4 regions of the Halomonas sp. HMF6819 genome follow, and region 1 is predicted to be linked to each of the others. Evidence: predicted binding sites of a transcription regulator. Region 1 holds the regulator's gene; each other region holds the start of a gene.
What was found. Region 1 encodes sigma-54, which starts transcription at its own class of promoters, with help from an activator protein. Its sites were predicted from a motif close to TGGCACNNNNNTTGCTNT; they were not measured.
Positions count from the first base shown of each region.

Region 2: ACGLWX_RS03155 (sugar phosphorylase) is a predicted target of sigma-54. The motif match lies at 2,702-2,719, and genes of this name have one in related genera.
Region 3: ACGLWX_RS11675 (P-II family nitrogen regulator) is a predicted target of sigma-54. The motif match lies at 1,939-1,956, and genes of this name have one in related genera.
Region 4: codB (cytosine permease) is a predicted target of sigma-54. The motif match lies at 2,565-2,582, and genes of this name have one in related genera.

Region 1 is NZ_JBIQVY010000001.1:465,795-470,903, reverse strand. It holds gene ACGLWX_RS02235 (HPr family phosphocarrier protein) at 1-181, opposite strand, end outside; gene rapZ (RNase adapter RapZ) at 201-1,148, opposite strand; gene ACGLWX_RS02225 (PTS sugar transporter subunit IIA) at 1,234-1,704, opposite strand; gene hpf (ribosome hibernation-promoting factor, HPF/YfiA family) at 1,709-2,017, opposite strand; gene ACGLWX_RS02215 (RNA polymerase factor sigma-54) at 2,099-3,511, opposite strand; gene lptB (LPS export ABC transporter ATP-binding protein) at 3,617-4,366, opposite strand; gene lptA (lipopolysaccharide transport periplasmic protein LptA) at 4,377-4,868, opposite strand; gene lptC (LPS export ABC transporter periplasmic protein LptC) at 4,871-5,109, opposite strand, start outside.
Region 2 is NZ_JBIQVY010000001.1:671,196-676,304, reverse strand. It holds gene dsbG (thiol:disulfide interchange protein DsbG) at 44-817, opposite strand; gene ACGLWX_RS03155 (sugar phosphorylase) at 862-2,670, opposite strand; gene nrdR (transcriptional regulator NrdR) at 2,935-3,426, shown strand; gene ribD (bifunctional diaminohydroxyphosphoribosylaminopyrimidine deaminase/5-amino-6-(5-phosphoribosylamino)uracil reductase RibD) at 3,426-4,583, shown strand; gene ribBA (bifunctional 3,4-dihydroxy-2-butanone-4-phosphate synthase/GTP cyclohydrolase II) at 4,714-5,109, shown strand, end outside.
Region 3 is NZ_JBIQVY010000003.1:340,391-345,499, reverse strand. It holds gene glnK (P-II family nitrogen regulator) at 1-36, opposite strand, end outside; gene ACGLWX_RS11680 (ammonium transporter) at 198-1,445, opposite strand; gene ACGLWX_RS11675 (P-II family nitrogen regulator) at 1,509-1,847, opposite strand; gene ACGLWX_RS11670 (accessory factor UbiK family protein) at 2,226-2,627, shown strand; gene ACGLWX_RS11665 (TonB-dependent receptor) at 2,811-4,889, shown strand; gene ACGLWX_RS11660 (helix-turn-helix domain-containing protein) at 4,929-5,109, shown strand, end outside.
Region 4 is NZ_JBIQVY010000004.1:317,585-322,693, forward strand. It holds gene codA (cytosine deaminase) at 1-1,235, opposite strand, end outside; gene codB (cytosine permease) at 1,236-2,513, opposite strand; gene ACGLWX_RS13810 (ABC transporter substrate-binding protein) at 2,708-3,568, opposite strand; gene ACGLWX_RS13815 (class I SAM-dependent methyltransferase) at 3,847-4,623, shown strand; gene preA (NAD-dependent dihydropyrimidine dehydrogenase subunit PreA) at 4,636-5,109, opposite strand, start outside.

The sequences.
Region 1 (5,109 bases):
GCTGGGTGCCGCAGGGCGCGGCCAGCATCAAAAGCGACATGATATTGGCGGCGTCGGCTTTCTGAGTCTGCCGGTAGACGTGCACTTTCGACTCGAAACGCTGCGCGCAGGTCACGAGTTTGGTGGCGGCGCGGGCGTGCAGGCCGCGCTGGTTGGTCAGTGTCAAACGTCTTTCTGGCACCTGTTTCCCTATTTGTTGCTTATTCTCGCCCCGGCGTCCGGCCCTGGCGCGATGTTGGTGAGGTGGTATCAATGGCCGCGGGCGAATCCATTGTGTCGTTCAGGCTAAAGTGAAGCCCCAGCTCGCGGTGACGCACTTGAACGCCGCCACGCGAGGCGACCAGATCCTCGGCCAGCCGGTCGACCATGTAGACCGAGCGGTGCTGGCCGCCGGTGCAGCCGATCGCGACGGTCATGTAGCTGCGCTGGCTATTCTGGTAGGCGGGCAGCCACTTCTCAAGCCAGTCGAGAATGTCCTGGCGCATGTCGCCGACCACCGAGTAGGTCTCCAGAAAGCCGATGATTTCGCTATCGCGACCCGTGTGGGGGCGCAGCGTCGGATCCCAGTAGGGGTTGGGCAGGCAGCGAATGTCGAAGACGATATCGGCGTCCAGCGGCACCCCGCGTTTGTAGCCAAAGGACTCAAGCGTCAGCGTAAGCTGGCTTTGGCGCTGGTGCCCGAGCTGGTCGGTGATGCGTCGGCGCAGGTCGTGGACCGTGAGCCGCGACGTGTCGATCATCAGATCGGCCAGCTCGCGAATGCCGAACAGCGTCTGCTCCTCCTGGGAGATCGCCTCTTCCAGGGTCATGTCGCTGTCGCGAGTAAGCGGGTGGCGCCGCCGGGTGGCGGAGTAGCGCTCGAGCAGCGTGCGCGCATCGGTGGTCAGGTAAATGACCTGAACGCGGGTGCTGCCGCTTTTGATGTCCTGGAGCAGCGCCGGAAAGCGCTCAAGTGCGGTAGGCAGGTTGCGTGCATCGATGCTCACCGCCAAGTGCGTGCGCTCACCCTGCTGGCCAAGCTCCTCGACCAGCGAGCCCAATAGCATTGCCGGCAGGTTGTCGATGGCGTAGTAGCCCAAATCTTCCAGCGCTTGCAGCGCAATGGACTTCCCCGACCCGGAGCGGCCGCTGATGATCACAAGTTGCATCGTGTCTCTCTTCGGTCAGTGAGCGCATTAATCGGCACGCCGGGCGTAAGCACAATTGAAGGGGCCGGGAAAACGAGGGCGGTGGTTACCGCTTTTCCTGCTCGCGAATGCGGGCGGTGACCAGCTCTAGAAGCTCGCGCTGGCTTTCACACTTACGAAACTGCGCGCGGGTCGTGGCGTCGTTCATGATGGTGGCGACCTGCCCCAAAAGCGTCAGATGCGTATCGTCCGCCTCTTCCGGTACCAGCAGCACGAACACCAAATCGACCGGGTCGCCGTCGATGGCGTCGAAATCCACCGGCTCGGCGAGCTTTAAAAAGCCGGCGATCGGCGCGCTGCAGTGTGGGCTTCGGGCGTGGGGGATTGCGACCCCGTTCCCTATGCCGGTGCTGCCAAGGCGCTCGCGGCCGATCAAGCGGCTAAAGACTTCCTGGCTATCCAGGCTCGGTGTGTTTTGGGCGATGAACGTGCTGAAGAACTCCAGCACACGCTTTTTGCTGCCCCCGGGGACGTCGAACAGCACGCGCTCCGGGGGGAGTATGGTTTCCAGGGTCATTGAATTAACGCACGCCAGCGCCCTGGGCGCGGGCCTGTGCTTTTTCCTTGTGTTTTACCAGTTGGCGGTCGAGCTTGTCGGCCAGGGCGTCGATGGCGGCATACATGTCGTTGTCCTGAGCTTCGGCGTGTACGTCGGCGCCGGAAGCGTGCAGCGTACAGGCGGCTTGCTGACGCTCCTTTTCGATCGACAGCGTCACGTGCACGGTGGTGATGTTGTCGTAATGGCGTTCGATACGCTCGAGTTTCTCGTTGACGTAGTCACGCAGGGCGTCTGTCAGTTCCAGGTGATGACCGGTAATGTTCACTTGCATCGACGTGCTCCTAATCCAGGACTGTTCTTCGATTGTAACCCTTTTTCCGTCATTGCAAAGCCCTGCCGGCAAGTTTCCCGTTTAACGTAAACGGCGCCGCTCGCTGGAGGAGGGAATGCCCATCGCTTCGCGGTATTTGGCCACGGTACGTCTGGCCACGTTGATGCCGTTGGCCTCAAGCAGCGTGACCAGGTGGCTGTCCGACAGCGGTTTGCCCGGCGTTTCCTCTTGAATCAGCTTTTTGAGCCGGGCGCGGATCGCGGTGCTGGAATGGCTGTCGCCGCCATCCTGTCCGCTGACTTGGCTCGAGAAAAAGTACTTGAGTTCGAACACGCCGCGGGGCGTGTGAATATATTTTTGCGTCGTTACCCGCGAGATCGTCGATTCGTGCATCTCCACCGCTTCGGCGATATCGGCGAGAATCAGCGGCTTCATCGCCTCTTCACCGCGCTCGAGAAAGCCGATCTGACGAGTGATGATTTCGCGGCCAACGCGAAGCAAGGTGTCGTTTCGACTCGACAGACTCTTGATCAGCCAGCGCGCCTCCTGCAGGTGCTCCTTCAAAAACTGGTTGTCCTGACTCTTGTCGGCGCGTTTGATGAGGCTGGCGTAGTCCGGCTGCACACGCAGTTTGGGCAGCGCCTCCGGGTTGAGCTCGAGATGCCAGCCTTCCTGGTCGTGGCGAACCACCAGATCCGGGGTGATGTAGCTTTGGTTGGTGGCGCCGAAGGCGCTGCCCGGGCGCGGGTCGAGGCTTCGAATTAGCCGGACGACGTCGTCGAGCTGCTCGTCGTCTAGGCTCAGGCGGCGTTTCAATAGGCGCAGGTCGTTTTTGCCTAGTGCCTCTAGAAACTGACGCACCAGGCGCCGCGCCTGCATCAGAAGCGGGGTGTCGTCGGCGAGTGCCGCCAGCTGAAGCAACAGGCACTCGCGCAAATCGCGGGCGAACACGCCAGTGGGCTCGAACTGCTGCACGCGCAGCAGGACGTTTTCCACCTCCCGCTGGCTCAGGCCATCGAGACCCTGGGCCTTGAGGCCTTCGCGAATGTCGTTAAGCGGTTGGGTCAGATAGCCGTTGGCGTCCAGCGCATCGATCAGACTTTCGGCAATGGCGTAGTCCCGGGGGCTGGTATCCGTCATCGCCAACTGCCACAACAGGTGCCCCTGGAGGCTTTGCCCTGCGGCCTGGCGCTCGAAATCCGGGCCTTCGCCGCTACCGCCTGCGGCCATGTCCTGGTAGGTGTCGGACCATTCGCTGTCGGTGGCAAGCTCCTGGGGGATGCTCTCTTCCCACTCGGTTTCCGGCGTTTCCAGGGTTTTCTCTTCGCCGAACTCGTCTTCCTGCTCCAAAAGCGGGTTGGCGTCGAGCGCCTGCTGGATCTCCTGGCGCAGGTCCAACGTCGAGAGCTGCAGCAGGGCGATGGCCTGCTGCAACTGCGGTGTCATGGTCAGCTGCGTACCGACGCGCAGCTGTAGAGAAGCTTTCATGACCATCGAAGAACCACTCGTTACTCGTAAAGCTCCACACTAGAGCGAGACGGAGTTCGACGCAAGTGCAATAAATATGCCACTAACCGGAACTTTATGGTTGTCACCGAGTTAGAGACGAAAATCCGCCCCCAGATAGACCTCGCGCACCTTCTGGTCGTTTAGAATCGCCTCGGCGTTACCGCTTGCAATGATGTGGCCGTCGCCGACGATATAGGCGATGTCGCAAATATCCAGCGTCTCGCGGACATTGTGGTCGGTGATCAGCACGCCGATATGGCGCGCCTTGAGCGCGAGGATGATCGACTTGATCTCGCCGACCGAAATCGGGTCCACCCCGGCGAAGGGTTCGTCGAGCAGGATGAAGGCCGGATCGGTGGCCAGCGACCGGGCGATTTCTACTCGGCGCCGCTCGCCGCCGGAAAGGCTCATACCCAGATTGTCACGAATATGGGTGATGTGAAAATCTTCCAGCAGCTGCTCCAAACGCGCCTGGCGGGCGGCTCGGTCCAGCTCCTTGCGCGTCTCCAGAATGGCCATGATGTTGTCGGCCACCGAGAGCTTTCTAAAGATCGACGCCTCCTGGGGCAGGTAGCCGATACCGGCGATGGCGCGCTCGTGCATCGGTGCTCGGGTCAAATCCAGCTCGTCGATACCTACGCTTCCGGCATCCGCCTTGACCAGCCCGACGATCATGTAAAACGAGGTGGTCTTGCCCGCCCCGTTGGGGCCGAGCAGCCCCACGACGCTGCCCTGAGTGATCTCCAGGTTGATATCCTTGACCACCCGGCGGCGTTTGTAGCTCTTGGCCAGATGGCGGGCGTGAAGCGTTTTGACCGCTTCGGGTTGGGTGCTCGACACGGTGACTCTCCTATTGCGCCGGCTGCAGCGTCATGCGAATGCGCTGGTTTTCACCGCCGCTGACGTCAGAGCGCGCCTGAACCACTTCGCGATCGATGAAATACTCGAGCCGCCCGCCCTGAAAGCGGTCGCTGCGCTGGGTGAGCTCGGCCTGGTCGATCAGCTCGACCCGGCGCTCGCTGACGTGATAAATGATTCGCCGCGCCCAGCCTTCCATTGGCGCCGGCTCGCCTTCGAGCTGGTTGCGAAGGTAGGCGCGCTCGCCGGTGGCGGTGGCTTGGGAGAGCTCGCCGGCATCGTTGCGCGTGATCTCTACGCGATCGCCGCGAATCTGCATCTCGCCCTGGCGAATATTGACGTTGCCGGAATAGACCGCGGTGCCCGCACGCTGGTCGAGGTCGAGCCGGTCGGCTTCCACTTCGACGGGCGCCTGGCTGGTTTGCGCCTGGGCGGTCAGCGGCAGGGCCAGACTCAGCAGTGCGATTCGTAAATAAGCGTGCATAACTACTCCTGCAAGGTGGAATCCGAAACGGTAGGGTCCTGAGGTGTCGGGTCGGCGGCTTGTCGCGCTTGAACCGGCGGATGCGTGCCGCGCACGTTGTCGCTCATGCGTACTTGGCTTTCATCGAGCCAGACATCCATGCGCTCTGCGCTCATGCGCTGGGGCGGCTGCTGCAAAAGCGCCGGCGCCTCGGTATAGGCGTGACGCTCGAGACCCTCGTAGTGTAGGCGCTCGGTATCGA
Region 2 (5,109 bases), 210 kb from region 1:
AGAGGAATCGGTTTTGGGGCGTCTCAAAGAGCACCGCGGCGGCTTAGGGCGCCTCACCGCCCATCAGCTCGATCAGGCGCTGCTCGCTCGGCAAGCCTTCGATACGGTCCAGGCGCGTGTGGCCGTCCTCGGTTTCGCGCTGAAAGGCGGTGGTGGGAGTGGCGACCAGGCCTAACCCTTCAAAGAGCTGGTTGTTGGCGTAGACCTGCTCCTCGATCTCGATGTCTTGGGCGCTGGGTTCTAGCGGTTCGCCTTCGCTGTGGGCCGTCAGTGCGGCGGTCGGGTCGTCGGCGGCCAAAATCGTCGCGGCGAGCGCCGGGCTCGTGGGCGTCAGAATGCCGACCATAATATGGCGAATCTGCACCTGGCCGGCCTCGACCCAGGGGCGCGTTTGGCGCCAGAGCCGCTTGCAGTAGGTGCAGTTGGCGTCGGTGAACATGTAGAGTGTGCGCGGGGCGTCTACGTCACCGTCCTGAATCCAGTGGCTCTCTTCCAGGCGCTGCCAGGTCTGCGCCTCCAGCGGCACCCGCACCGCGGCCTCGAGCTGCGCCTCGGTCAGGTTCTCGCCGTTTTGATCGAAAAGCGTGCCGATCACGGCGTGCTCGCCGTCCGGCGTCAGGTAGACGATCATCTCCTGGCCTTGGCGGCTCGCGCCAAAGCCCGTTAGCCCGCCGGGCGCATCGATGCGCTCGTGAATGGCGATGCCTTGAGCCTTGAGCGCCTCGATGGGCGCGGGCAGCGGCTCGGCGCCGACGGGTGCTGCGAGAACGGCAAGCGTTAGCGCGGCTAATGAGACGGTCTTGCAGAAAGTCGCCATGGTGAGTCTCTTGTCTGAGTGGAAAAGCGGAAGGATTGGCGGCCTTATTCGCCCTCGCTCACTAGCCAACGAACGGCGTAGGGCGGCAGGGCGTTTTCCGGCGTCCAGGGCGTGGCATCGGCCAGTAAGCGCCAGCGGTGCGCGGCGAGCGTCTTCGTTAGCTCCGCGCCGGCCTCGCAAAGCGGGGCGGGCCGGTCGGTCACGTTGAACAGCGCTAGCAGCTTGCGGCCATCCTCGAGCGGGCCGCGCGTGATCGCCAGCAGGTTGTCAGAGGTGGCCAGTACCTGCTGTGTCGCTACCGGGTGAAAGCAGGGCTCGGCGCGGCGCTGGCGCAAAAAGTCACGTAACGCGAAGAATATATCATGGGTCGGCGTGGTCGGGCTTTCGAGCAGCAGATCGAGCTCGTCCAGCGCCCAGCGGTGGCGGTTGATCGAGCGTAGTCGCCCGCTGCGCTCGACGCCTTCGTGATCGTTGAGCGAGCCGGTCAGCGTATGGATATAGAGCGCGGGAATACCTTTGAGCGTGAGCATGATCGCTTGGCTGCAAAGAAAGCGAGCGATCTGCCAGGGGTCCGGCCCGCGGCGGGTGCCGCTCATCGCCTCGAACCAGGTGATGTTGATTTCATAAGCGGTGTCGGTGCCGTCCGGGTTGCTGCGCATGCTGACGAAGCCGCCGAAGCGGTGCATTAGCTCCAATAGCGCATCGCGCTCGTGATCCGGCAGTAGGCCTTCCAGCGGGCGCACGCCGATGCCGTCGTGGCTGGCGGTGAAGTTCAGGTAGGTGCAGTTATCGGGCAGCGGCGGCAGACTCGCAAGCCAGGCCTGCAAGGTCGCGGTTTCGCCGCGAGTCAGGGTGTGAAGCAGCAGCGGCGGCAGGGCGAACTGGTAGACCATGTGCGCCTCGTCTGCGGCGCTTGCGCGCTCCGGGGCATTGGGCGCCAGCCGGTCGAGGCCGAAGTAGCTAATGTTCTCCGCGTGGGGCACGTTGGTTTCGGTAATGAGCAGCGTTCCCGGAGAGATTTCGTCGGCGATCGCGCGCAAAAGCCGCACTACGGTATGGGTTTCGGGCAGATGAATACAGTTCGTGCCCAAGCGCTTCCACAAAAAGGCCACCGCGTCGAGGCGGATAATGCGGATACCTTGCAGCAGGTAGAACAGTAGAATGCCGACGAATTCAAGCAGTACGTCCGGGTTCTCGAAGTTGAGATCGATCTGGTCGTCGGAGAACGTGGCCCACAGGTGGCGCGTGCCGCGGCGGGTGGCCACCGGCACGAGCAGCGGACTGCTGCGCGGGCGGGTTACTTGGGAGACATCGGTGTCCGGGTCGACCTCGATGAAGAAATCGCGCCCGGGGAGGCTGCCGGTCAGGTAGTCGACGAACCAGAGCGACTCGCGGGAAACGTGGTTGAGCACTAGATCACCCATCAGGTCGAAGTGGCTAGCAAGCTCGCGAATGTGCGACCAGTCGCCAAGCGCCGGGTTGACCTCACGATAGTGGATGACCGAAAAGCCGTCGTCGCTGCTCCAGGGGAAGAACGGCAGCACGTGTACGCCGCTGATGCAGTCGCCAAGCCGCGCGCGCAGAAAATCGCTCAGCACGGTCAGCGGCGCCGTATCGCCTTGGACGATCGAGTCGCCATAGCTGATCACCCACTGATCCTTTTCGCTCCAAAGTGGTGCGCCAGCGGGCGTGCTGGCCACGCAAGCGACCGGCGTGCCGTCCTGGCTTTCGCCGCGCTCACGCGCGCTTTGATAGTATTCCAGGTGCTGTTTGATTCGCCGCGTGACTTCGCCGGCGCGCTGGCCGTAAAGGTGGGTCAGGTAGCGGTGAAGTGTCTGTTCGAAAAGCGTCATGGCGCCTCCTTACGGGTAAACTGTCACAAACGCTGCAGCTTGTGTGCCAAATCGTTACAATGCTAGGTTATGCCCGCACCCGTCGGCGCGGCTTTACGGCGCCCCTGATTAAAAAAGCGCGTTAGGCAGCGCGCTTTTTTAATCAGATGTCGGTCGATGTATCGGTTTCGATACGTTGGCTTTGATCGATACTCTTTGAATACTAGCGACTGCTTTAACCATAGCTGCTGCTTCGACCGCTGCTTCAACCATAGGTGAACGGCCATGCATTGCCCTTTTTGTGGTGCTCACGATACGCGGGTGTCCGATTCGCGCCTGGTGGCCGACGGTGATCAGGTGCGCCGGCGTCGTCAGTGCGCCAGCTGCCAGGAGCGCTTTACGACCTACGAAACCGCCGAGCTGATCATGCCGCGGGTGGTGAAATCCGACGGCTCGCGGGAAAGCTTCGACGAAGTCAAGCTGCGCGCTGGTATGCTGCGCGCGCTCGAGAAACGCCCGGTCAGCGCCGAGGCGATCGAAGCGGCGGTCGAGCGTATTCGCCAGCAGCTGCGCGCCCGGGGCGATCGCGAAGTCAACGCCCGCGATATTGGCGAGGCGGTCATGAACGCGCTCAGCGGACTCGACCAGGTGGCCTATATTCGTTTCGCCTCGGTCTATCGCAAGTTTCAGGATCTCGACGAGTTTCGCGCCGAGATCGATCGCTTGGCGCCTCAGGGCGCCAAGGGCGAATCCGGCAAGCCCCGCGAGGAGAGCTGATGGACGCGCCGTTTTCCAACGCTGACCACGTGCACATGGCCCGCGCCATTGCACTGGCCAAAAAGGGGCTTTACACCACCGACCCCAACCCGCGGGTTGGCTGTGTGATCGTTCAAAGCGATGACGAACAGGGCCGCGTCGTCGGTGAAGGCTTTCACGAGCGCGCCGGCGAACCCCACGCCGAGGTGCACGCGCTCAACGCCGCCGGCGACAACGCCCGCGGCGCGACGGCTTTCGTGACGCTTGAGCCCTGTTCGCATACCGGGCGGACCGGGCCCTGCGCCGAGGCGCTGGTCGATGCCGACGTGGCGCGCGTGGTGGTCGCCATGGTCGATCCCAATCCTAGAGTGGCCGGGCGCGGTATCGAGCGCTTGAAAGCGGCGGGCATTCGGGTCGAGATTGGGCTTTTGGAGGCGGACGCCCGCGCGCTCAACCCAGGGTTCGTCTCGCGCATGGAGCGCGGCACGCCCTTCGTGCGCCTGAAAATGGCAATGAGCCTGGACGGGCGCACCGCCATGGGCTCTGGTGAATCGCAGTGGATCACCGGGCCCGAGGCGCGGCGCCAGGTGCAGCGGCTGCGCGCACGCTCAAGCGCCATTTTGAGCGGCGTCGAGTCGATCATTCTGGACGATGCTCGCCTGACGGTTCGCGCCGAGCAGCTGGGCTTGGAAAACGCCGAGACGGTCGTGGCCCGCCAGCCGCTTCGCGTGATCATGGACTCCACGCTTCGCCTGCCGCTGGCCGCGGCCTGCCTGCAGGAGCTGGGCCAGACGCTGGTGATCACCACCGAGGCGCACTCCGATGAGAAGCGCCAGAAACTCGAGGCGGCGGGGGCGCGTATTCACGTCATGCCCGCCGTGAAGGCGGGGCGGGTGTCGCTTTCCGATATGCTCGGCTTTTTATCGAGCGAGTATGATGTCAACGAAGTGCTGGTCGAAACCGGCGCGACCCTGGCCGGGGCCCTGCTCGACGCAGCGCTCATCGACGAGCTGCAGCTATTTGTCGCGCCGACGCTTTTAGGAGGAGAGGCGCGGCCGCTTTTCGCTCTTCAGGGCTTGAGCGAAATGGCGGACCAAAAGCGCCTCGATATTCAGGATATTCGCGCGGTCGGCAGTGATTGGCGCATCATCGCCACGCCCCGCGCGGTGGCGTCTTAAACGCGTATTTTTAGAGATCGTTACATGCGCAGGCCAAGGCCCCCGCGCGCTAAATCTGGCGCGCCGGGGCCAGCCACGGTAACCTGCGCGCAACATCGCACGACGGTGCGGCTACTTTACGGGAGTTTCCATGGTGCAACCCTCTTTTGATGGTTTGTCCCCGATCAGCGAGCTGGTCGAGGATATCCGCCAGGGTAAGATGGTGATCCTCATGGATGATGAGGATCGCGAAAACGAAGGCGATATCATCATGGCGGCAGAGAAGGTTCAGGCCGAGCACATCAACTTCATGGCGCGTCACGCCTGCGGGTTGATCTGCATGCCGATGACGCGTGAGCGCTGCGAGCGGCTGAACCTGCCGCTGATGGTGGGTAACAACGGCTCCGGGTTTGGCACCAAGTTCACGCTCTCGATCGAGGCGCGCGAAGGGGTCACCACCGGTATCTCCGCCGCCGACCGCGCGCGCACCGTGCAGGCTGCCGCCGCGCCCAACGCCCGCGCGGCGGATATCGTTCAGCCCGGCCAC
Region 3 (5,109 bases), on a different contig from region 1:
CTTGAATGGCTTGATAATGGCTGAGATAAGTTTCATTGCGACATCCTTTAACTTGTGGCCCGTTTATATCTGGGTAAGCGAAGGTCACTGGAGGCCAAACGCGCCCTGTTCCCCTTAAGCATACACCGCTCCCGCCAGAGAATAAAAAAGCCTCCCACGAAGGGGAGGCCAGAGTCGCTGATATGGGTTAAGCGTGCTTATTTCTTGACGCTAAACTCCGGGTAGGCTTCGAGGCCGCACTCGGCGATGTCCACGCCTTCGTACTCTTCCTCTTCGCTGACGCGAATGCCCATGATCGCTTTGATCACCAGCCACACCACCAGGCTTGCCAGGAATACCCAAGCGAAGATGCCCACGATACCGATCAGCTGCGCGCCGAACGTGGCGGATTCGCTAGAGAGCGGGACGGCCAGCAGGCCCCAGATACCGACGACGCCGTGTACCGAGATCGCACCGACTGGGTCGTCCAGCTTGAGCTTGTCCAGCGTGACGATGGAGACGACGACGATCAGACCGCCGATGGCACCGATGATGGCCGAGCCCAGCGCCGTGGGCGATAGCGGGTCGGCGGTAATGGTGACAAGACCGGCCAGCGCTCCGTTGAGTGCCATGGTCAGGTCCGCCTTGCGGAACCACAGTTTAGCGAGTACCAGCGCGGCGAGCACACCCGCAGCGGCGGCGGCGTTGGTGTTCACGAACACCTGAGCGACGTTATTGGCAGACGCCACGTCGGACAGCTTGAGCTCCGAGCCGCCGTTGAAGCCGAACCAGCCCATCCACAGAATGAAGGTACCCAGCGTTGCCAGCGGCATGTTGGCACCGGGAATGGCGTGAATGGCGCCGTCCTTACCGTACTTGCCTTTACGCGGGCCAAGGATCAGCACGCCGGCGAGTGCCGCGGCCGCACCGGCCATGTGCACGATGCCGGAACCGGCGTAGTCGGAGAAGCCCACCGCGTCCAGCCAGCCGCCGCCCCAAGTCCAGTAGCCGGACACCGGGTAGATGAAGCCAGTCATCACCACGGCGAAGGCCAGAAACGCCCAGAGCTTCATGCGCTCGGCCACGGCACCGGAGACGATCGACATGGCAGTGGCCACGAATACGACCTGGAAGAAGAAGTCGGAGCGATTGGAGTAGTAATTCCCGTCTTCACCGCCGTTAAGCACGGCATCCACGCCGTTTTCAGCGCCCAGCAGCACGCCTAAACTCGGCAAGAAGCCGCCTTCGCCGCTAGAGTACATGATGTAGTAGCCCACCAGCAGGTACATGGTGCAGGCAATGGCGAACAGTGCGATGTTCTTGGTCAGGATTTCCGCGGTGTTCTTGGAGCGCACCATACCGGCTTCCAGCATCGAGAAGCCAGCGGCCATCCACATGACCAGCACGCCGCAGATCAAAAAGTAAAAGGTATCGAGCGCGTAGCTCAAATCAGTGACTTCGTTCATGAATCGTTCCCCGTGTTCCTGGCGTTATAGTGATTCGATCAAGGCGTATCCAAATCCTGCGGGCTATACAGCGTCGGCACCGCGCTCGCCGGTACGAATACGGATGACGTCTTCGAGCGGCGTGACGAAGACCTTGCCGTCGCCGATCTTGCCGCTGTTCGCCGCGCTGCAGATAGCGTCGAGCACGCCGTCCAGGCGCGAATCGTCGACCGCGACTTCCACCTTCACCTTGGGCAGAAAATCGACGACGTACTCGGCGCCCCGGTAGAGCTCGGTATGCCCCTTCTGACGTCCGAAGCCCTTGACCTCGGTCACCGTGATCCCCTGCACGCCGTTGTCGGCCAGTGCTTCACGAACGTCGTCGAGCTTGAACGGCTTGATGATAGCGGTGATGAGTTTCATCCCGGTTCTCCCTGCTGGATAAGTAGCGCTGACATGAGCAGCGCTGGGATAAGTAGCGGTACGGCCGCCGAAATTGATGCAATGCCTCGTTAATGCTCATACCGTGCCATTGGCTAAAATTAACTAAAAAATCATAACTTTAAGCACCACTGGAACGTCATGATGACTTTTTCCAGCGCGCCAAGGCGGTGCAGAGATAATTCACCGCACCATATAAGTGCGAATTGAAAAGCGCCCTGCCTTCTTTTGATGCATTGAAAAAGTCAGGGCTTAAACGCCTGCGAAACATGCGTATTTCGCTACGGTTGCGTATCCTTACTGCAAAGACGTGCGTCCCCACGTCGTTTACATTCATGCGTTCCTCATCAGGAGAGAGTCATGGCGACCCAAGACCGTATTAGCCGCCTCGCCCAGCAGATCGGCGATCGTTTACAAAACGCCTCCCACGCGCCGGAAGACATTCAAAAAGGCGTGCAACAGGTCATGCGCGGCGCGTTTGATCGTATGGAGCTGGTCTCCCGCGAGGATTTCGACATTCTGATGGACGTTCTGCAGCGCACCCGCTCGCGGGTAGAAGCGCTGGAGCGCCAAGTGGCGAATCTGGAAGCCTCGATCGACGCAAGCCAGATTGATAAAGCAACGCCCATGGAAGCCGAGGCTCAAGCCACTCCAGCACCGGAAGAGCCGGTCAAAAAAGCCGCCAAGCCGCGCGCCACGGCCACCAAGCCGGCCAAGGACTCGAAAGGCGCGACCGGCGCGGTCGACGACCTAGGCGAATAGCCGTTAAGCGGTTAAACCCGGAAAAACCTCGGGCTCAGCAGATTGATATAAAAAATGAGAACACCTATCATTGCGCTTTACAGCGCCCTTGGTCGGCGTTCTCTCAATAACAATCTGCTTTTCGGATAGCCCATGACTCGCCTTGCTCCCCTAAGCGTCGCCCTTTTGAGCGGCGCTTTTCCCATGATGACGTTTGCCCAGAACCAACCGACCACCGGGGGCGACGCTGCCGCTCAGGACACCATGGTCGTCGTGGGGTCGCGTACGCCCACCCAGATCAGCCAGATTCCCGGCGCCGTGCACGTGGTCGAAGGCGCCGAGCTTACCCAGCAGATCAACGCCGGCGGCGATTTGAAAACGGCGCTGGGCCGGCTGGTGCCGGGGCTCGACTTTGGCCCCCAGGGGCGCACCAATGCGGGGCAGAACATGCGCGGGCGCAGCGTGCAGGTGCTCATCGACGGCGTTTCACTTAACAATTCCCGCGGCCTGTCGCGCCAGTTCGATGCCATCGATCCATTCAATATCGAGCGCGTCGAAGTGCTTTCGGGCACTACCAGCCTGTACGGCGGCGGCGCCACCGGCGGTTTGATCAATATCATTACCAAACAGGGCGACAGCGGGCGCCCGCACTTCGAGACTCAGGCGAGTCTTACCACCGGCTTCAACACCGACCATGACCTGGACCGGCGGCTCTCCCAGTCCGCCAGCGGCGGCAGCGATACCGTGTACGGACGCATCGGCGTGTCGCTCAACGAGAATGGCCGCCAGTATGATGCCGGCGGCGACGAGATCTTTCCCGATATCGCCCAGAGCGATTTGCAGGGCAATCGCAGCTTGGACGTGCTGGGCAACCTGAGCGTCGAGCTCAGCGATGATCAGACGCTTCAACTGACCGGCCAGCTTTATGACTCCGGCAAGGAAAACGAGCGCGGCGTTTTCTACCCCAATCTGGCCGCGCCTGCGCCAAACCTGAACGACGCCGATATTCGCGACGGCTTTACCGCCGATCGCGAGCCGCGCACCGACCGCAAGATGATCAGCGCAAGCTATCACCACGCCGATCTGCTGAATCAGGATTTCTATCTGCAGGCGTTTCACCGGGAAGAGGAGTCCAGCTTTCACCCCTTCCCCTACCGGGCCCAGGGCGGCGGCTACTACTTTGCCGCCTCGCAGCAGAACACCACGCTGAGCGGTTTGAAGGGGCTGTTCTCGGCGGACATTACCGATGACTTCAACCTGAGCTACGGCGCGGATATCGACCGGGAGTCGTTCGACGCCTCGCAGATGCGCTTCGATCGCGCCGCCAGCGACGCCTCCGGCGGGCTCGTTCAGCGCCGCGACAGCGTCACCCCGCGCTACCCGAGCTTCGAAGTCGACACGCTGGCGCTGTTTACCCAAGGAGAGTGGTGGGCCACGGACCAGCTCCAGCTCAGCGGCGGCGTTCGCCACCAGCGCATGGACGTGGACATCGATGACTTCAACGGCGTGCCCGGCGGCTCGAGCGACTACGACGTAACGCTGTTCAATACCAGCGCCTTGTACGATTTTGACAACGGCCACCAGAGCTGGCTGGGCTACTCGGAAGGCTTCGAGCTGCCCGACCCGTCCAAGTACTACGGCCGCGCCGGCCAGACCGTGGCGGACAATCCGCTGGATGGCATTAAGACCCGCCAGGTCGAACTCGGCTGGCGCTACCAGGGCGGCGACTGGCTGGCCCAAGCGGCGGTTTACTACGCTTGGTCGGATACCGCGATCGAGCTGGACGAGGATCTCAACATCGCTCAGGTCGACGACGACCGTCGCGACTACGGGTTGGAGGCGTCACTCACGCGCTACATCGGCAACCACTGGGAAGTGGGCACAACGCTCCACGCGCTGGTTTCTGAGCAGAAGGTGGACGGCGACTGGCAGGACCGCGGCATCACCGTTTCGCCCTATCCCTCCCAGGACAGCCTGACCGCCCACGTGGGCTGGCAGGATCAGGCGCGCACGGTTCGCCTTCAGGGCAGCCACGCCCGCGAGTACGAGGACGCTGCCGGCGAAAGCATCGATGGCTTCACCACGTTTGACCTGATCGGAAGCCAGGAGACCGATTTCGGTACTCTGAGCTTAGGCATCAGTAATCTGACCGACAAACAGTACTCCACCCCTTGGGGCCAGCGCGCCGTGGGCTTCTATTCGCCGACCTATGGCCCGGAGTACCTTTACGACTACCAGGCCCGCGGGCGTACCTTTACGCTCGGCTGGTCGCTCGAGTACTAGCGCGCACCGGAAAGCGCCACGGTTTTCGGAGGTGATTGCATGCCACGCGCCGCCGTGAATGCCATTACGCCGCACACCCTGGCGCAGTGGGGCCAGCGGTTCGGCATTCGTTATCGCATCGATGACGCATCGGGGGCCGCTGCTGCCCCGGTGGCCAGGGGCGAGGTGCACGACGTGCGCCTGTTCGATTCGCTGCACCTGACGCTGTCCGATCTCGAAG
Region 4 (5,109 bases), on a different contig from region 1:
GGCGGGGTAACGATTTTCGCCGGCTCGCGCTGCATGATGATCTCGCCGTGGCGCACCGAGAGCAGCACGTCGCCCTGATTGCGCAGCACGCTGTAGTCGTCTTCGCCGTCCAGTACGTTGAAGCTTGCCGGTTTGCCCACCTCGATGCCGTAGCGATCTTCGATATTGAGCGTGCGGGCGCTGTTGTCGGTCACCAGTGACAGCGCCTTGCTGAAATCCTTGTAGCCCATCATCTGGCAGATGTGCAGGCCGAAATCGAGGGTGCGCAAAAGCTTGCCGTTACCCAGCGAATACCAGGGGTCGAAGATCGAGTCCTCGGCGAAGCAGACGTTGATCCCCGCCGCGTCGAGCTCCTTGACCCGCGTGACGCCACGGCGCTTGGGATAGGTGTCGAAGCGCCCCTGCAAGTGAATACTTTCAGTGGGGCAGGCAATGAAATTGATGTTCGACTGCTTGAGCAGCCGGAAAAGCTTGGAGCAGTAAGCGTTGTCGTAGGAGTGCATGGCCACGGTGTGGCTGGCGGTAACGCGGGCGCCCAGGTCGTTGAACAGCGCCTCGCAGGCCAGCACTTCGAGAAAGCGCGAGTTGGGGTCGTCGATCTCGTCGCAGTGCACGTCCACCAGCCGGTCGTACTTCATGGCAAGCTCGATCACCCGCTTCATCGAGGCCACGCCAAGCTCGCGGGTGTACTCGAAGTGGGGGATGCCGCCCACCGCGTCGGCGCCGATCTCCAGCGCCTCTTCCATCAGCCGGTCGCCGCCCGGGTAGGAGAGCAGGCCGTCCTGGGGGAAGGCGACCACCTGAATGTCGATCTTGTCCTTGAACTCGTCGCGCAGCGCGCACAGCGTCTTGAGGCCGACCAGGCTCGGGTCGCTGGTGTCCGCGTGAGTGCGCACGAACTGCACGCCGTTACCGATCAGCAGGTTGAGCGTTTTGATGACGCGCTCGCGGATGTCTGCTTCCGACAGCATCGGCTTGCGCTCACCCCAGCGCTCGATGCCCTCGAACAGCGTGCCGCTCTCGTTCCAGGCGGGTTCGCCGGCGGTCAGCGCCGCGTCCAAATGGATGTGCGGCTCGATGAACGGCGCGCAGGCAAGCTTGCCACCGGCGTCGAACTGATCGGCCGAGGCGTCAATGGGGCCGGTCTGGGTCTCGATGGCGGTGAACACGCCGTTGTCGATCTTGAGCTCGAAAAGCTCGGGGCGTTGGCGCAGGCGGGCGTTGACGATATGCATTCAGTGGCTCACAGAGTGTTCGGCAGAAGAGGAGAGGCGGTCGGCCGGTACCGGTTGGCCCACGCGCAGCAGCAGGGCATAGCTTAGCGCGGCCACCAGCACGCCGACCAGCGGTGGCAGCAGCGGCGAGAAGTAGGCCGCCGCGGCGCCAATGGCGTAAGCAGTGAGGCCGCGATGATCGAAAGCGGGCAGGTTGGCATCAATCAGGGCCGGGTAGCGGCCCCGGTGTTTGAGCCAGAAATCCGCCATGATCACCCCGCCCATCGGCGGAATGAAGGTGCCCAGCAGCACCAGAAACGGAATCAGGTAGTTGTACATGCCGCCGACTGCCAGCACGGTGCCAATCGCCGCGCCCGCCACGGTCACCGTGCGCCGCCGGTCGGTGCGGATCAAATTGCACCCGGCCACGGCGAAGTTGTAAATGGTGTTGTCCTGGGTGGTCCAGATATTGAGAAACAGCATCAGCACCGCAATCGACACGAACCCCTGGGCGATCAGCACGTCGACGATGTCCCCCTGCTGGTAGATCATCGCGCCGAGCGCGCCGGTCAGTACCATCAATCCGTTGCCGACCATGAAGGCCGCAAGCGTCGCAATCACCGCGATGCGCGGGCTTTTAGCGAAGCGGCTCCAGTTGGTGGCCTGGGTGCCGCCGCTGATGAAGGTGCCGATGATGACCGTCACGGCGGCGGCCACGTTCATGCTCTCGGTGGGCGCCAGCCGGGCGAGCCCTGCGGTGCCGCCGACATCGACCAGCCCCGTGACCAAGCTCAGCAAGATGAAGAGCATCATGGCCGGGACGGCGAAGCGCGACAGCCAGTCCATGCCGCGATAGCCGATCATCGCGGTGATGCAGAAACCGAACCCGAAAAGCACCATTAAGGGGATTTCCATCCACGTTTGCATCCCGGTGGTGCGTACCAGCACCACGGCGATGGTGGCGGTGCCCCAGGCGTACCAGCCGATCTGAGTGAAGCCGAGGATGAAATCCGACAACTTGCTACCCTTTTCGCCGAAGCAGAAGCGCCCCATGAGCACGGCGTTGAGCCCGCTCTTGCAGGCAATGTAGCCAAGCGCGGCGGCGTAGGCGCCGAGCAGCAGATTGCCCAGCAGCACGATCCACAAAAGCTTGCCGATGGGAAAGGCCTGACCCAGCGAGCCGCCCGCCCACATGGTCGCGGTGAAGAAGGTGAACCCCAGTAATACGACGGACGTAGAGAGGAGTCCCTTGCGGGCGCTGGCGGGCACCTCGCTCAGCGGGTAGTCGGACGTTTGCATGCTCAAGGCCTCGTGACGGCGCATCGCGCGCGTTGCTGTAAACGCTTTAATAAAGCAATAAACAGGCCAGTTGAGCGTTTTCTAATAATCCGCAAGATGGCCGGTTCCGGTCGCACGGGGTGGGGCGGGGCAAAAAAACGCCCCCTCGCAGGGAGGGGGCGGGGTCGTTCAAGGCGCTGCGGCAGACCTGGCTATCAGGCCTCGGGCTCGGTGCCCAGCGCGCTCACCACTTCGTCGATCTGAAGCGAGAGGCTCTGCAGGCCGCCGCCGGAGAGATACCAAAGCGCCGGCGAAAGCACGGCGACCTCGGCATTGGCGGCGCCGGCCTCTTCGAGCTGCTGGCGCAGTTCGTCGGCGTCGAGCGGCTTTTGGCCGATGGCGGCGCTGCGGTCGATGACCAGCACGCGCTCCGGGTCGATCTCGGCGATCGCCTCTGGCGAGAGGCGTGTGAAGCTGCGCTCGCCGAAGGTTTCGGTCTCGACGCTTTCCGGCATTTCCTGCTTCTCGACGCCCAGTACGTCATGAATGACCGGGTGCTCGTTGAGCGAGTAGTTGCCGTCGTTGTGAGTCACGACCAGTGTGCGCGGGGCATCCGCGAGCGCTTCGCGCTGGGTCTCGATTTCATTGTGCAGCGTTTCGAGAGCGTCTTCGGCCTCGCTCTCAAGGCCTGCATGTTCGGCCAACGTGCGCACGTTATCATCAAACGCCGCGAGGTAGTCGTCGCCGGTCAGGCCCGCATCGAACAGCGGCGCGATCGCCTCTAACGCTTCCTTGTGCTCGTTTTGGCGGCCGGTATAAACGATCAGCGTTGGCTCGCTCTCGGCCAGCGCGTCGAGATCCGGCGTTTTCAGACCGCCGAGATCGGCGTAGTCGCCCTCTTCCAGGCTCGATAGATAGTTGGGCGTGGCCTGTTTGGGATAGCCGACCACCTGATCGCTTGCGCCCAGCGCGACCAGCGTATCCAGGCTTCCCAGATCGAACAGCGCGAAGCGCTCTTCGGCGTGGGCACCGGCGCTTAAGGCCAGAAGTGAGGAAGTGACGAGCACTGATTTCATACCGTTTTTCTTCATGCCATTCCTTTGTGAGAAAATGTTTTATATGAGATTTATTATCATATTAGTAATAGTTAGGCTTTGTCACTTTTTTTAAAACATCAGTTTTTAAAATATGAGTTTTTAGAACATTAGCTTTTAAAACATGAGTTTTTTAAAACGGTGGCTCTCGAAAAGAGCGGCAGCGATCGTCAGAAAAATTGATATGTTATATTATATTTATTTAACGCAGTGCTTGCCGTCATAACGACTGCAGCCGCAACAGAGCAGGGAGAACCCAGGTGGCATCGGTACTTTTCGAACATATCGAAGCGCTTCACGGCGAGCGCGAGTGGGGCGACTTTCTGGATGCCGGCACAGGCGTCAACTCGATCAACTGGGTGAGTGGGCTCGACACAACGCGCTGGACGGCGGTGACCGGCGCCGGCGGCATGGCCCAAAGCGTCGAGCGCGCCGTTCAGGGCAAAAAGCGTGAGCAGGACCGGCTGGTGCTGGGCAACTGGCAAGACCCGCGCTTTCTCGCCGATGAGCGCTTCGACACCGTGCTGGCGGACTACCTGCTCGGCGCCATCGACGGCTTCGCCCCTTACTGGCAGGACGAACTTTTCCCGCGGCTCTGCGCGCTAACCAAAAAGCGGCTGTACCTGGTCGGTCTCGAGCCCTACGTGCCGTTCGATGCCACCACCGCGTCGGGCAAACTGGTGGTGGAGATCGGTCGGCTGCGCGACGCCTGCCTGCTGATGGCCGGCGAGCGCACCTACCGCGAGTACCCGAGCGCCTGGGTCGAACGCCAGCTCGACCGGGCGGGCTTCGAGGTCGTCGAGACCAAGCGCTTCCCGATCCGCTACGGCAAGAAGTTCGTCGAGGGCCAGATGAAAATGTGCCGCCAGCGCATGGCGACCATCGCCGACCGCTACCTGGCCCAGGCGATGCTCAAGCACGTCGAGGATCTGGAGCGCCGGGCGCTTGCGCACATCGAGATCGACGGCGGGCTCAGCCACGGCGCGGACTACGTGATGGTGGCCGAGCCGAAAAAAAGCGCCCCGCAGGGCGCTTGAAGCGTTTCACGTTTAGCCTGCGGCCTTGAAGGGGTTGCGCGGATCGTTGTCCCAGGCCAAAAAGTCCTTGCCGGTTTCCTGGGGCACCATGGTGATGCAGTTCTCCACCGGGCAGGTGATCTGGCAGAGATTGCAGCCCACGCACTCCTCGTCAATCACTTCATAGCGCCGTCCGCCGTCTTCCTCACTGAGCTTGGCGATCGACTGGTGCGAGGTGTCCTCGCAGGCGATATAGCAGCGCCCGCACTCGATGCACAGGTCCTGATCGATATGGGCGATGGTCTTGAAGTTGATGTCCAGGTGTTTCCAGTCGGTGGTCTGCGGGATCGCCTTGCGCGAGAACGCCTCGATCGACGCATGGCCTTTCTCCGCCATCCAGCGCGACAGCCCGTCCTTCATCTCCTCGACGATGCGAAAGCCGTTGAGCATCGCCGCGGTGCAGACCTGAACGCTGCCCGCGCCCAGCGCGATGAACTCCGCCGCGTC